Regions from separate parts of the Streptomyces sp. SAS_270 genome, predicted to be linked through region 2. Evidence: predicted binding sites of a transcription regulator. Region 2 holds the regulator's gene; the other holds the start of a gene.
The links. Region 2 encodes HspR, which represses chaperone genes until heat shock. Its sites were predicted from a motif close to TTGAGNNNNNNNNNCTCAA; they were not measured.
Positions count from the first base shown of each region.

Region 1: a site for HspR is predicted at 2,478-2,496, ahead of lon (endopeptidase La). Genes of this name have one in related genera too.

Region 1 covers NZ_JBMNDS010000005.1:47,838-54,477, forward strand. Annotated here, with positions in the region: gene ACN6LB_RS05145 (spermine/spermidine synthase domain-containing protein) at 1-462, opposite strand, end outside; gene ACN6LB_RS05150 (rhomboid-like protein) at 650-1,543, shown strand; gene ACN6LB_RS05155 (GNAT family N-acetyltransferase) at 1,562-2,356, opposite strand; gene lon (endopeptidase La) at 2,519-4,945, shown strand; gene ACN6LB_RS05165 (leucine-rich repeat domain-containing protein) at 5,181-6,640, shown strand, end outside.
Region 2 covers NZ_JBMNDS010000071.1:38,838-45,477, forward strand. Annotated here, with positions in the region: gene dnaK (molecular chaperone DnaK) at 1-1,811, shown strand, start outside; gene grpE (nucleotide exchange factor GrpE) at 1,808-2,476, shown strand; gene dnaJ (molecular chaperone DnaJ) at 2,513-3,700, shown strand; gene ACN6LB_RS34670 (heat shock protein transcriptional repressor HspR) at 3,705-4,157, shown strand; gene ACN6LB_RS34675 (fibronectin type III domain-containing protein) at 4,235-5,932, opposite strand; gene ACN6LB_RS34680 (sugar ABC transporter substrate-binding protein) at 6,251-6,640, shown strand, end outside.

The sequences.
Region 1 (6,640 bases), on a different contig from region 2:
GACCGTCCAGCCGGGCCCGTTGTCGATGTCCAGGCACAAGGCGTCGTACGTGGCGGAAGTCTCATGGACGTATGTGATCAGGTCGGCTCCCACGATCTCGGTGCGCGGGTCGGCGAGCGCCCGGCAGGACAACTCGGCCAGCGGGCCTTCGCGATGCCAGTCGACGACGGCCGGCTCGCGCTCCACCACGCTGATCCGCCCCCAACGGGGATCGGCCGCGGCGTGGGTGAGCGAGAAGCCGACGCCGAGTCCGCCGATCAGCACGTCCGGCTCCGCGCGCCCGTCGAGGGCGTCCAGCGCCGCGTCGACCAGCAGCCGCTCCGAGCGGCCGTCCGAGGTGTCCATCAGGAAACACCCGTTGGCGATGATCTGCAGCAGCGTCCCGTGCCTCCGCAGCACGACCTCGCCGTAGGGGCCCTCGCGACGGTCTATGACTTCTGGAATGTCGTACGAGGTGGGCATCGGCCCATCGTGGCAGTCCGTCCGCGCCGGAGGTGCGGAATTTCGGGCCGGTCACCCGGAGGTGTCCGGACGCGAAAAAACCCTTGGAGGTTGCTGTGAATCGGGTCTCGCGTGGCGGAGGTCATAGACAGCGACGCGCGGGACAACGAAAGGTGGGGGGCGAAGGAAGGAGCGCCTCACCTTGAACATCGCGCACCGGACCGCGCCCGCGACGGCCGAACCCGCCGAGGACGCGCCGCCCTTCCCGCTGTTGGACGGGATCCCACGGCAGCGTGCGACGGCATCCGTCGCCGCGATCGGCCCCACGGACACCGCGACACCGGGCCCGTGCGAGGCCCCGACGGCAAGTCCGGTTCCCTGCGCCGCCGACGCGCTGACCGCAAGTCCGGTTCCCTGCGCCGCCGACGCCCTCGCCCGGCTGCGCGCGCTGCGCCCCTGGCGGCTGCTGCCCAGCCCCAAGGGCACGCCCTTCACCTTCTTCTACGCCGCCGTCCTCGCCGTCATTTCGGTGGTCTCCGAGCACCTCGACCCCGCGCTCGTGGCTTCCCTGCGCCAGGGCTCCAGCACGGACGTCGCCCACCTCCTGAGCGACCCGGTCCTCGTCCTGCCCGCCAGCGCCCTGTGGATCGTGGGCGGCGTGACCTCGTCGTACGCGATCGTGTTCCTGCTCGTCCTCACCGCCCTGGAGCGGCGGACGGGCGCCCGGTGCGCGGCCGGCGTCTTCCTGCTCGGGCATGTGCTCGCCACCCTCGCCACCGAGATCCCGGTCGGCGTCGCCGTATGGGTGGGCCACCTTCCCGACAGCTCCCTGCACCGCCTCGACTACGGCATCAGCTTCGGTGTCGCCGCGAGCGTGGGCGCCCTGGCCGGGCTGCTGACACCGTGGCTGCGCTGGCCGGTACTCGCCGCCTTCGGCGCGATGCTCGTCGACGACCTGCTCGCGTTCACCGACCCGATGACGAACTGGGGCCATCTGACGGCCCTGGCGATCGGCGTCGCGACCTGGCCGCTGGTGCGCCGCGGCCGCCGTATGCGCTCCCGCGTCGTCAGCGCGTCGGCCCCGCCGTCTGACGCCCTGTGAGGCGGGCGGGCTGCCGGTTCAGGAGCCCGGTGGGGTCCAGACGTACGGCGTCGTGGTCGTCACCGCGTGCAGGCCCAGCCGCTGGAGGATGGGGGAGCTGTCGTCGGAGGCGTCCACCTGGAGGTACTTCACGCCGCGGTTGACGGCGAGTTCGGCGCGGACGGCGACGAGGGCGCGGTAGATGCCCCGGCCCCGCCACTCGGCCAGCGTCGAACCGCCCCAGAGTCCGGCGAACTCCGTCCCCGCGCGGAAGACCAGCCAGGCCGCCGAGACGACCTCACCTGCTGCCTCGGCGACGAACACGGCGATCTCGTCGGGGGCGGCGGCGACCCGGCCGATCAGGTCCTTGGCGAGCCAGCTCATGTCCTCGCCCCAGACGGCCGTCTCCAGGGCGGCGATCCGGTGCATGTCCGTGTCCGACGTGACCTGCCGCAGCACCACACCCGCCGGCAGGGCGGGCTGCCGTACGGCCATGTCCTCGGCGGCACCGACGAGCACCGTCTCCCGCTCCTCGGGCACGAACCCCGCGGCCCGCAGCCGGTCGGTGAGGTCGGCCGGGCGGTCGTGCCCGCGGGTCTTCCACTCCACCGCCTCGCCCCGGGCGGCGAAGAAGTCGCGCTGCCGGGCGATCAGCCCGTCCAACTCCGCGCCCCGCACCCCGAGGTCGCGCGGCCCGCTGACGAAGCCGCGGAACTGGCCGACGATCCTGAGCAGCGGCCAGTCCTGTTCGTGGATGATTCCGGCGGGCGGGTGCGGAGGGGCGCCGCGCATCTGGTCGTCGTAGGCCGCGAGGAGGATCGCTTTGTCTGTCACGCGGTGACCGTACGGGGCATAAAGGCGGTGGGGACATTGGTTTTCCCGGTGCGGGAGAGCCCGGCGGACGTGATCGCTCACAGCGAACGCCCCTGGGGGAACATTCGGGGGCTCACAAGCATTGAGTGCGTATAGCTCAACTTGCTTGTCGAGAGGGAGATCATGGCTGCCGAGTCCATTCCGTCCACGTCACTCAACCTGCCCGTGCTGCCGCTCGACGACGAGGTCGTGCTGCCCGGCATGGTGGTGCCGCTGGACCTGAACGACCCCGACGTACGCGCCGCCGTGGAGGCCGCGCAGGCCGCCGCGCGGTCGACGCCGGGCAAGCCCCAGTTGCTGCTGGTGCCGCGCATCGACGGCACGTACGCGAGCACGGGCGTGCTCGGCACCGTCGAGCAGGTCGGCCGGCTCGCCGACGGCGACCCGGGCGCGCTGATCCGCGGACGCGGACGGGTGCGGATCGGCGCCGGCACCACCGGCCCCGGTGCCGCGCTCTGGGTCGAGGGCACCCGCGTCGACGAGACCGTGCCCGACCCGCTGCCCGGCCATGTCACGGAACTGGTCAAGGAGTACAAGGCCCTCGCCACCAGCTGGCTGCGCAAGCGCGGCGCCTGGCAGGTCGTGGACCGCGTCACGGCGATCGAGGACGTCTCCGCGCTCGCCGACAACTCCGGCTACTCGCCCTTCCTCTCCATCGAGCAGAAGGTCGAACTGCTGGAGAACGCGGACCCCGTCGCCCGGCTGAAGCTCGCCACCGAGCAGCTGCGCGAGCACCTCGCCGAGCAGGACGTCGCCGAGTCCATCGCCAAGGACGTACAGGAGGGCGTGGACAAGCAGCAGCGCGAGTTCCTGCTGCGCCGCCAGCTCGAAGCCGTCCGCAAGGAGCTGCGCGAGCTGAACGGCGACTCCTCCGACGCCGAGGAGTCCGACGACTACCGGGCCCGCGTCGAGGCCGCCGACCTCCCCGAGAAGGTCCGCGAGGCGGCGCTCAAGGAGGTCGAGAAGCTGGAGCGTTCGAGCGACCAGTCGCCCGAGGGCTCCTGGATCCGCACCTGGCTCGACACCGTCCTCGAACTGCCTTGGAACGAGCGGACCGAGGACGAGTACGACATCACGGGCGCCCAGCGCGTCCTGGACGCCGAGCACGCCGGTCTGGAGGACGTGAAGGAGCGCATCACCGAGTACCTCGCGGTGCGCAAGCGGCGCGCCGACCGGGGCCTCGGCGTCGTCGGCGGGCGCCGCGGCGGCGCCGTGCTCGCGCTCGTCGGGCCGCCCGGCGTCGGCAAGACCTCGCTCGGCGAGTCCGTCGCCCACGCGATGGGACGCAAGTTCGTGCGGGTCGCGCTCGGCGGCGTGCGGGACGAGGCGGAGATCCGCGGCCACCGGCGTACCTACGTCGGCGCGCTGCCCGGCCGTATCGTCCGCGCCATCAAGGAGGCCGGGTCCATGAACCCGGTGGTCCTGCTCGACGAGATCGACAAGGTCGGCTCCGACTTCCGCGGCGACCCGGCCGCGGCCCTGCTCGAAGTCCTCGACCCCGCCCAGAACCACACCTTCCGCGACCACTACCTGGAGGTCGAACTCGACCTGAGCGACGTGGTGTTCCTCGCCACGGCAAACGTCCTCGAGGCCATCCCGGAGGCGCTGCTCGACCGTATGGAGCTCGTCCGGCTCGACGGCTACACCGAGGACGAGAAGGTCGTCATCGCCCGGGACCACCTGCTGCCGCGGCAGTTGGAGCGTGCCGGTCTGGAGAAGGCCGAAGTGACGCTGGACGAGAGCGCGTTGCGCAAGCTCGCCGGTGAGTACACCCGGGAAGCCGGTGTACGGACCCTGGAGCGGGCCATCGCGCGGCTGCTGCGCAAGGTCGCGGCCCAGCACGAACTGGGGGAGCGGGAACTGCCGTTCACGGTGACCGACGGCGAGCTGCGCGACCTGATCGGACGGCCGCACCACGTGCCCGAGTCCGCGCAGGACCCGGCCGAGCGCCGTACGGCGGTGCCCGGTGTCGCCACCGGTCTCGCGGTGACCGGTGCGGGCGGCGACGTCCTCTTCGTGGAGGCGTCGCTGGCCGACCCGGAGACAGGGGCGGCGGGCCTGACGCTGACCGGCCAGCTGGGCGACGTGATGAAGGAGTCCGCACAGATCGCCCTGTCGTTCCTGCGCAGTCACGGTGCCGAACTGGAGCTCCCCGTGGCCGACTTGAAGGACCGGGGCGTGCACATCCACTTCCCGGCGGGCGCGGTCCCGAAGGACGGACCGAGCGCGGGCGTCACGATGACGACGGCACTGGCCTCGCTGCTGTCCGGACGGCTCGTCCGCACGGATGTGGCGATGACCGGCGAGGTCTCCCTCACCGGCCGTGTCCTGCCCATCGGCGGCGTCAAGCAGAAGCTGCTCGCCGCGCACCGGGCCGGCGTGACCACCGTCATCATCCCCAAGCGCAACGAGCCCGACCTCGACGACGTCCCCGCCGAGGTCCTCGCGAAGCTCGACGTGCACGCCGTCACGGACGTCCGCCAGGTCCTGGACCTGGCCCTCGCCCCGGCGACGAACGGCGCGAGCACGGAGGTTCCGGTGGCCGCGTGACGGACGTTCACCGGTAAGGGGTGGCCCCCGCCGAGGAGTTGAGGCTCCGGGCGGGGGCCACCCGGTTTTCCGGACGGCCCGACAGCGTCCCGCAAACGCCGAACAGCGCCTCGAACGGTTCCCCCGATAGGGGAACGCGCACGTCGGCGGGGCTCCGGATCGCCACACTGGGAGTGTCGGGGTCGGGCGGGGAAGTTCGGGAGTTGGGTGCGTGGTGGCCTTCACGGAGGGCGCTGTGGCGGCACGTATCGCCGCGGCGCGGGAGTCGGGGAACCTGGACCTGAGCGAGATGGGGCTGACCTCGCTGCCGGAGGAGGTCTGCGAACTCACCAGGCTGAGGATGCTCGATGTGTCCCGCAACCGGCTGACGACTCTGCCCCGCCGGATCGGTGAACTCACCTCGCTCACCGGGCTCCTCCTGAGCGACAACCCGATCAGCACGCTTCCCCATTCGGTCCGCAACCTCACCTCCCTGCGTACGCTCTATCTGCGCCAGTGCAATCTGCGCACGCTCCCGGTGGCGGTCCGTGGTCTCGCCTCGCTGACCTCGCTCGACCTGAGCCAGAACGACCTCACCGAACTGCCCTGGTGGATCGGCGACCTCGACGCACTCACCTCCGTCAACCTGGACTTCAACAAGATCGCCGAGCTGCCGGAGTCGTTCGGCGGTCTCAGCCGGCTCCAGGGCATCGACCTGGGCAACAACCGGCTGACCTCGCTGCCGGACTCCATGCGCCGCTTCTTCCGGCTCAGGAACCTGTACCTGAGGGCGAACCAGCTGACCGAACTGCCGGACTGGCTCGGCGACCTCACCGCCCTCACCACACTCGTCGTGGACGCCAACGAGCTGCGGGACCTGCCGGACTCCCTCGGCTCCCTCATCGGGCTCGCCTCGCTCCGGCTGGACGCGAACCCCCTGACCGCACTGCCCCCCGAGGTGGTCTCGGCCGGCACGGGCACCCTCCTCGCCTTCCTCCGGGAGCGCGCCCGGGCCCCCGTTCCGCAGTGGTCCTCCAAGATCGTGGTCGTGGGCGAAGGCCGCTCCGGCAAGACCTCGCTGCTCAAGGCCGTGCGCGGCGATCGCTTCGACCCGCAGGAGAGCAGCACCCACGGCCTGCACGTCGACACCCTGGAGCTCCCGCACCCCGACCCGGCCCACGCCCACGTCACCATGAACCTGGCGACCTGGGACTTCGGCGGCCAGGAGATCTACCACGCCACCCACCAGTTCTTCCTCACCGACCGCTCGCTCTTCGTCCTCGTCTGGGACGCCCAGCTCGGCTGGGAGGCGAGCAAGCTCTACTACTGGCTGGACATGATCAAGGCCAGGGCGCCCCGGGCACCCGTGGTGCTCGTCGCCACCCATCTGGGACCCCGCCCCGCCGAACTGCCGCTGGCCGAGCTGCAGTCGGCGTACCCGGGCATGATCGTGGACTCGCTGACCGCCGACAGCTGCACCGGCGAGGGAATCGACAAGGTCGTCGAGTGCCTGGCCCTGCGCGCCTCACGGCTGCCCCTGATGGGCGTGAGGTGGCCCGGCACCTGGCTGCGTGCCTCGGAAGCGGTGCGCGCGGACCGCCGCAACCACGTCACGCCCGCCGAACTGGACGACCTGCTGGCCGCCTACGGGGTCCGCGACCCCGACCACCAGCGCGGCCTGCGCGCGGCCCTCAACAGCCTCGGGGACATCCTGGC
Region 2 (6,640 bases):
ACTCCGTCGTCAGCGTTCTTGAAGGCGGCGAGCCCACCGTCATCACCAACGCAGAGGGCGCCAGGACCACGCCGTCCGTCGTCGCCTTCGCCAAGAACGGTGAGGTGCTCGTCGGCGAGGTGGCCAAGCGTCAGGCGGTCACCAACGTGGACCGGACCATTCGGTCCGTGAAGCGTCACATGGGTACGGACTGGAAGATCGAGCTCGACGGGAAGAACTTCAACCCGCAGCAGATGAGCGCGTTCATCCTGCAGAAGCTCAAGCGTGACGCGGAGGCGTACCTCGGTGAGAAGGTGACCGACGCGGTCATCACCGTCCCGGCGTACTTCAACGACTCCGAGCGTCAGGCGACGAAGGAGGCCGGTGAGATCGCGGGCCTCAACGTCCTGCGCATCGTCAACGAGCCGACCGCCGCCGCGCTGGCCTACGGCCTCGACAAGGACGACCAGACGATCCTCGTCTTCGACCTCGGTGGCGGCACCTTCGACGTGTCCCTCCTGGAGATCGGCGACGGCGTCGTCGAGGTGAAGGCCACCAACGGTGACAACCACCTCGGTGGTGACGACTGGGACCAGCGCGTCGTCGACTACCTGGTGAAGCAGTTCCAGTCCGGCCACGGCGTGGACCTGTCCAAGGACAAGATGGCCCTCCAGCGCCTCCGCGAGGCCGCCGAGAAGGCCAAGATCGAGCTGTCCTCCTCCACCGAGACCTCGATCAACCTGCCCTACATCACGGCGTCCGCCGAGGGCCCGCTGCACCTGGACGAGAAGCTCACGCGCGCTCAGTTCCAGCAGCTGACGGCCGACCTTCTGGAGCGCTGCAAGACGCCGTTCCACAACGTCATCAAGGACGCCGGCATCAACCTCTCCGAGATCGACCACGTCGTTCTCGTCGGTGGTTCGACGCGTATGCCCGCCGTCGCCGAGCTCGTCAAGGAGCTGACCGGCGGCCAGGACGCCAACAAGGGCGTCAACCCGGACGAGGTCGTGGCCATCGGTGCCGCGCTCCAGGCCGGTGTCCTCAAGGGTGAGGTCAAGGACGTCCTGCTCCTCGACGTGACCCCGCTGTCCCTCGGTATCGAGACCAAGGGAGGGATCATGACCAAGCTCATCGAGCGCAACACCACGATCCCGACCAAGCGGTCCGAGATCTTCACCACCGCCGAGGACAACCAGCCCTCCGTGCAGATCCAGGTCTACCAGGGCGAGCGCGAGATCGCGGCGTACAACAAGAAGCTCGGGATGTTCGAGCTGACCGGTCTGCCGCCGGCCCCGCGCGGTGTCCCGCAGATCGAGGTCGCCTTCGACATCGACGCCAACGGCATCATGCACGTGACCGCGAAGGACCTCGGCACGGGCAAGGAGCAGAAGATGACCGTCACCGGCGGCTCCTCGCTGCCGAAGGACGAGGTCGACCGCATGCGCCAGGAGGCCGAGCAGTACGCGGACGAGGACCACCGTCGCCGCGAGGCCGCCGAGGCCCGCAACCAGGGCGAGCAGCTCGTCTACCAGACGGAGAAGTTCCTCAAGGACAACGAGGACAAGGTCCCCGGCGACGTCAAGACCGAGGTCGAGGCGTCCGTCGAGGAGCTGAAGGCCGCGCTCAAGGGCGAGGACACCGCTGAGATCCGTACGGCCACCGAGAAGGTCGCCGCCGTCTCGCAGAAGCTGGGTCAGGCCCTCTACGCCGACGCGCAGGCCGCGCAGGCCGCCGGTGGTGCCGAGGCCCCGCAGGGCGAGGCCAAGGCCGCTGACGACGACGTCGTCGACGCCGAGATCGTCGACGAGGACCGTAAGGACGGTGCCGCGTGACGGAGGAGACCCCGGGTTTCGACGAGAAGCCTGACGTCCCTTCCGGCGCCACCCCCGAAGACGCCGAGCCGAAGGCCGCCTCCCCCTCTTCGGAGGAGGGGGCGGCCCCGGCCGGGGACGCATCGGCAGCCGCTCAGGCGGCCGGTCTGACGGCCCAGCTGGACCAGGTGCGTACGGCGCTCGGCGAGCGCACGGCGGACCTCCAGCGGCTCCAGGCCGAGTACCAGAACTACCGCCGCCGGGTCGAGCGCGACCGGATCGCGGTCAAGGAGATCGCCATCGCGAACCTCCTGACCGAGCTCATGCCCACGCTCGACGACATCGGCCGCGCGCGCGAACACGGCGAACTGGTCGGCGGCTTCAAGTCGGTGGCCGAGTCGCTGGAGACCGTCGCGGCGAAGATGGGCCTGCAGCAGTTCGGCAAGGAGGGCGAGCCCTTCGACCCGACGATCCACGAGGCCCTGATGCACTCGTACGCGCCGGACGTCACCGAGACGACGTGCGTGGCGATTCTGCAGCCCGGGTATCGGATCGGCGAGCGCACCATCCGCCCCGCGCGGGTGGCCGTGGCCGAACCCCAGCCCGGTGCGCAGCCGGTCAAGGCCGAGGACGCCGCGGCCGAGGCTGCCGACGAGAAGGAGAACGGTGGCCCGGACGAGGGCTGACGTTGAAGAACGCGTGAGGAAGGAGGGACGTCGGGGATGAGCACCAAGGACTTCATCGAGAAGGACTTCTACAAGGTCCTCGGCGTCCCCAAGGACGCCACCGAGGCCGAGATCAAGAAGGCGTACCGGAAGCTCGCCCGCGAGTTCCACCCGGACGCCAACAAGGGCAACGCCAAGGCCGAGGAGCGCTTCAAGGAGATCTCCGAGGCGAACGACGTCCTGGGTGACGCCAAGAAGCGCAAGGAGTACGACGAGGCCCGCGCCCTCTTCGGCAACGGCGGCTTCCGCCCCGGCCCGGGCGCCGGCGGCGGCTCCTTCAACTTCGACCTGGGTGACCTCTTCGGAGGCGGCGCCCAGACAGGCACGTCCCAGGGCGGCTTCGGCGGCGGTATCGGGGACGTCTTCGGGGGCCTGTTCAACCGGAGCGGTGCGGGCGCCGGCACGGGCACGCGGACACAGCCCCGGCGCGGCCAGGACATCGACACCGAGGTCACCCTCAGCTTCACGGAGGCGGTGGACGGCGCGACCGTCCCGCTCCGCATGACCTCACAGGCACCCTGCAAGGCCTGCTCGGGCACCGGCGACGCCAACGGCACACCGCGCGTGTGCCCGACGTGCGTCGGCACCGGCCAGGTCGCTCGGGGCTCGGGCGGCGGGTTCTCGCTCACCGACCCCTGCCCCGACTGCAAGGGCCGCGGCCTGATCGCGGAGAACCCCTGCGAGATCTGCAGCGGCTCGGGCCGTGCCAAGTCCTCCCGGACCATGCAGGTGCGCATCCCCGCGGGTGTCTCCGACGGCCAGCGCATCCGCCTTCGCGGCAAGGGAGCACCGGGTGAACGGGGCGGTCCGGCGGGCGACCTGTACGTCACCGTGCACGTCCACGCGCACCCGGTCTTCGGCCGCAAGGGCGACAACCTGACGGTGACCGTCCCGGTGACCTTCACCGAGGCGGCACTCGGCGGCGAGGTGCGGGTCCCCACCCTGGGCGGCCCGCCGGTCACCCTGAAGCTGCCGCCGGGCACGCCCAACGGGCGCACGATGCGCGCCCGTGGCAAGGGCGCGCTGCGCAAGGACGGCACCCGTGGTGACCTCCTGGTCACCGTCGAGGTGACGGTTCCGCAGGATGTGTCGGGCAAGGCTCGTGACGCCCTTGAGGCGTATCGCGAGGCAACCGCGGGCGAGGACCCGCGGGCGGAGCTGTTCCAGGCCGCGAAGGGAGCATGAGCAGATGGACGGCCGTCGTCGCAACCCCTACGAACTGACCGAGGAAACCCCGGTCTACGTCATCTCGGTGGCGGCCCAGCTGTCCGGCCTGCACCCGCAGACACTCCGCCAGTACGACCGCCTCGGCCTGGTCTCCCCCGACCGCACCGCAGGGCGGGGCCGCCGCTACTCGGCCCGCGACATCGAACTGCTGCGCACCGTCCAGCAGTTGTCGCAGGACGAGGGCATCAACCTCGCCGGCATCAAGCGCATCATCGAGCTGGAGAACCAGGTCGCCGCGCTGCAGGCCCGCGTGGCGGAGCTGTCGTCCGCCGTCGAGGGCGCCGCCGCCGCCATGCAGCAGCGCGAGGCCGCCGTCCACGCCTCCTACCGCCGCGACCTCGTCCCGTACCAGGAGGTCCAGCAGACGAGCGCGCTGGTGGTGTGGCGGCCGAAGCGGCAGCAGTCGTCCGACTGACGTGCACGCGTGAGAAGGGGCCGGGAGGTTCGTCCGAACCTCCCGGCCCCTTCGTCGTGTGGACGCGTTTCGTGGGTTCACGCGCCCGGTTCGGTGACCGTGACGTACGAGAACTCCTCACCGGTGCCGAATCGGGAGTTGCCGTACTCGTCCACGGCGATCACGGCCCATCGCACGGTCTCGCCCTGCGGCTCGTAGATCTCATGGTAGAAGCCCAGGATCTTCTCGTCCTCCTCGCCCTGGTAGGTCTCGCCCCAACGCTCGTATTCCCAGACCCCGTTGACGAGAGCCCCGCGATAGGCGTCGTAGTGGTCGACGTCGCTGTCGGGGCTGCGCTGCCACTCCAGGGCGATCTCGTCGCCTTCCATGGCGCCGGTCAGTCCGGTGACGGGAGGCGGGGCGAGCCCGGTCGCCGGAGCGGTGCCTGTGGCAGGTGCCGACGCGACCGACTCATTTCCCACCCTGTCCACGGCGGTCACCGTGTACGCGTACGTGGTGCCCTGCAGCACGGTGGTGTCGGTGAAGGCGGTCTGCGTGGCGCGGACCTCGTCCACGAGCCGCCCCTTGCGGTAGATCCGGTAGCGCACCAGGTCCTGCGTGATGGGAGTCGTCGGGGCCTTCCATGTGAGTGTGACGCCGGTGGCCGCCGTAGCGGCCGTCACACCCGTGGGTGCGGAGGGTGCGTGGTCGGCGCGGCTCACGTGGGCGGGTGCCGACATCGTGGACCGATTGCCGGCGCTGTCGGCCGAGGTGACCCAGTAGGTGTAGTACAGGTTCTCCTTGGCCGTGGCATCAGTCCAGGAGGTGGTGGTGGCCGTCATCACCTGCAGGGTGGGATTGTCGCCGCCATCGTCCTCCCAGCGGCGGTACACGGTGTAACTCGCCGCTCCCGGCACGGCTTTCCAGGCCAGCGCGATCCCGGGCTGCCCGTCGACGGCGGTGAGCCCGGAGGGGACCTGAGGAGGGGTCTTGTCGGCGGTCGTGACCGGCTGGTCGGTGCTGCCGGCCGACTCGTTGCCCGCCTTGTCGACGGCGCGGACCTCGTAGTAGTACGTCGCGCCCGTCGCGGGCGGGGTGTTGATGTACGAGGTGGTCGCGGCCGTCGTAGTGGTCAGCTTCGTCCAGGTGCTGCTGCCCTTGAGACGGCGGTATACGCGGTAGCCGGCGAGATCCATCTCCTTGTTCCGCGACCACTTGACGGTCGCCTTCAGCGTGTCGCCGTCGTATGAGCTCGATGCGCCGCTCGGGGCGAGAGGCTTGACCCTGTCGACGTCTGCGGAGGTGCGGGGCACATAGTCGACCTCGACGTTCGCCGAGCCCGTCCAGTTGACGTAGTCGACGCGGAGGGTGTGCCTGCCGGCGGGGACGGTGATGTTGACCGTCTTCGTGACCGTGGAGGAGACGTTCTTCCAGAGGTCGACCTTGCGGGTGCCGTCGAGGTAGACGCGGAGGCCGTCCTGGGTCGCGACGGGGAGGGCGAAGGGGCCGCCGGAGCCGAAGTCGCGGGTGACGGTCCAGCGAACGCCGAAGTTGTTCGACGGGAGGCCGGAGGCGGGGGCGCCGGTGCCCCAGTTCTGGTCGATCGTGCTGTCGCAGTCGGTCTTCTTCGGCGTACCGGAAAAGCTGGTGTTCGCGAAGAACTGCCGCTTGTAGACCGGGGAGGTACAGGTCACGGCGGCGGACGCGGGGGCGGCCGTGAGGCCGAGGAGGGTGCCCGCGGTGGAGAGCACGACGGTGGTGGCGACCGCGGCCGTCGTGCGTCTGGCTGGGTTCATGCGTTCCTTCAGTCCGGATCGTCAACGGCAGGGGAGAACCGTTGACGATCACGACTCGCAAGGCGGGGAGTTGGTTGTACGCGCAGGTGAGGAAGTACGCCGCGACGGTGGGCGTCCCAAATGGTGGAGGTGGCGAAACGGAGTGGCGGGCTCCCTGCGACACTGTCTTCACGCGGGAAACACAGAACGCTGTTGCCATCTCGTTAAGTGGTTACTCCTTGACGCTGCGGTGAACGCCGCGTTGGCTTTCAGCCACCTGGGTCGCAATACTGCGCCCTCGTCCGGAAGGCACGTGATGTGAACACTCGTAACACCCGTATGCGTCGTACGGCCATAGCCCTGGCCGGCTCCGCCGCGGCCCTCTCGCTCTCCGCCTGTGGTGTGGTGGACGGGATCGGCGGTGGCAGCAGCTCGGCGAGCCCGAAGAAGGGCAACGACATCACGGTGGGGCTGCTCCTTCCGGAGAAGGAGAACTCGCGTTACGAGAAGTTCGACTATCCGATCATCAAGCAGCAGGTGGCCGAGCTCACTCACAAAAAGGGCAAGGTCGACTACGTCAACGCCGAGCAGGACGCGGACAAGCAGAGCGCCCAGCTCCAGCAGATGATCACCGACAAGGTCGACGTGATCCTCCTGGACGCGGTGGACTCCAAGGCGATCGCGGGCGACGTGAAGAAGGCGAAGGACGCGGGCATCCCCGTCATCGCC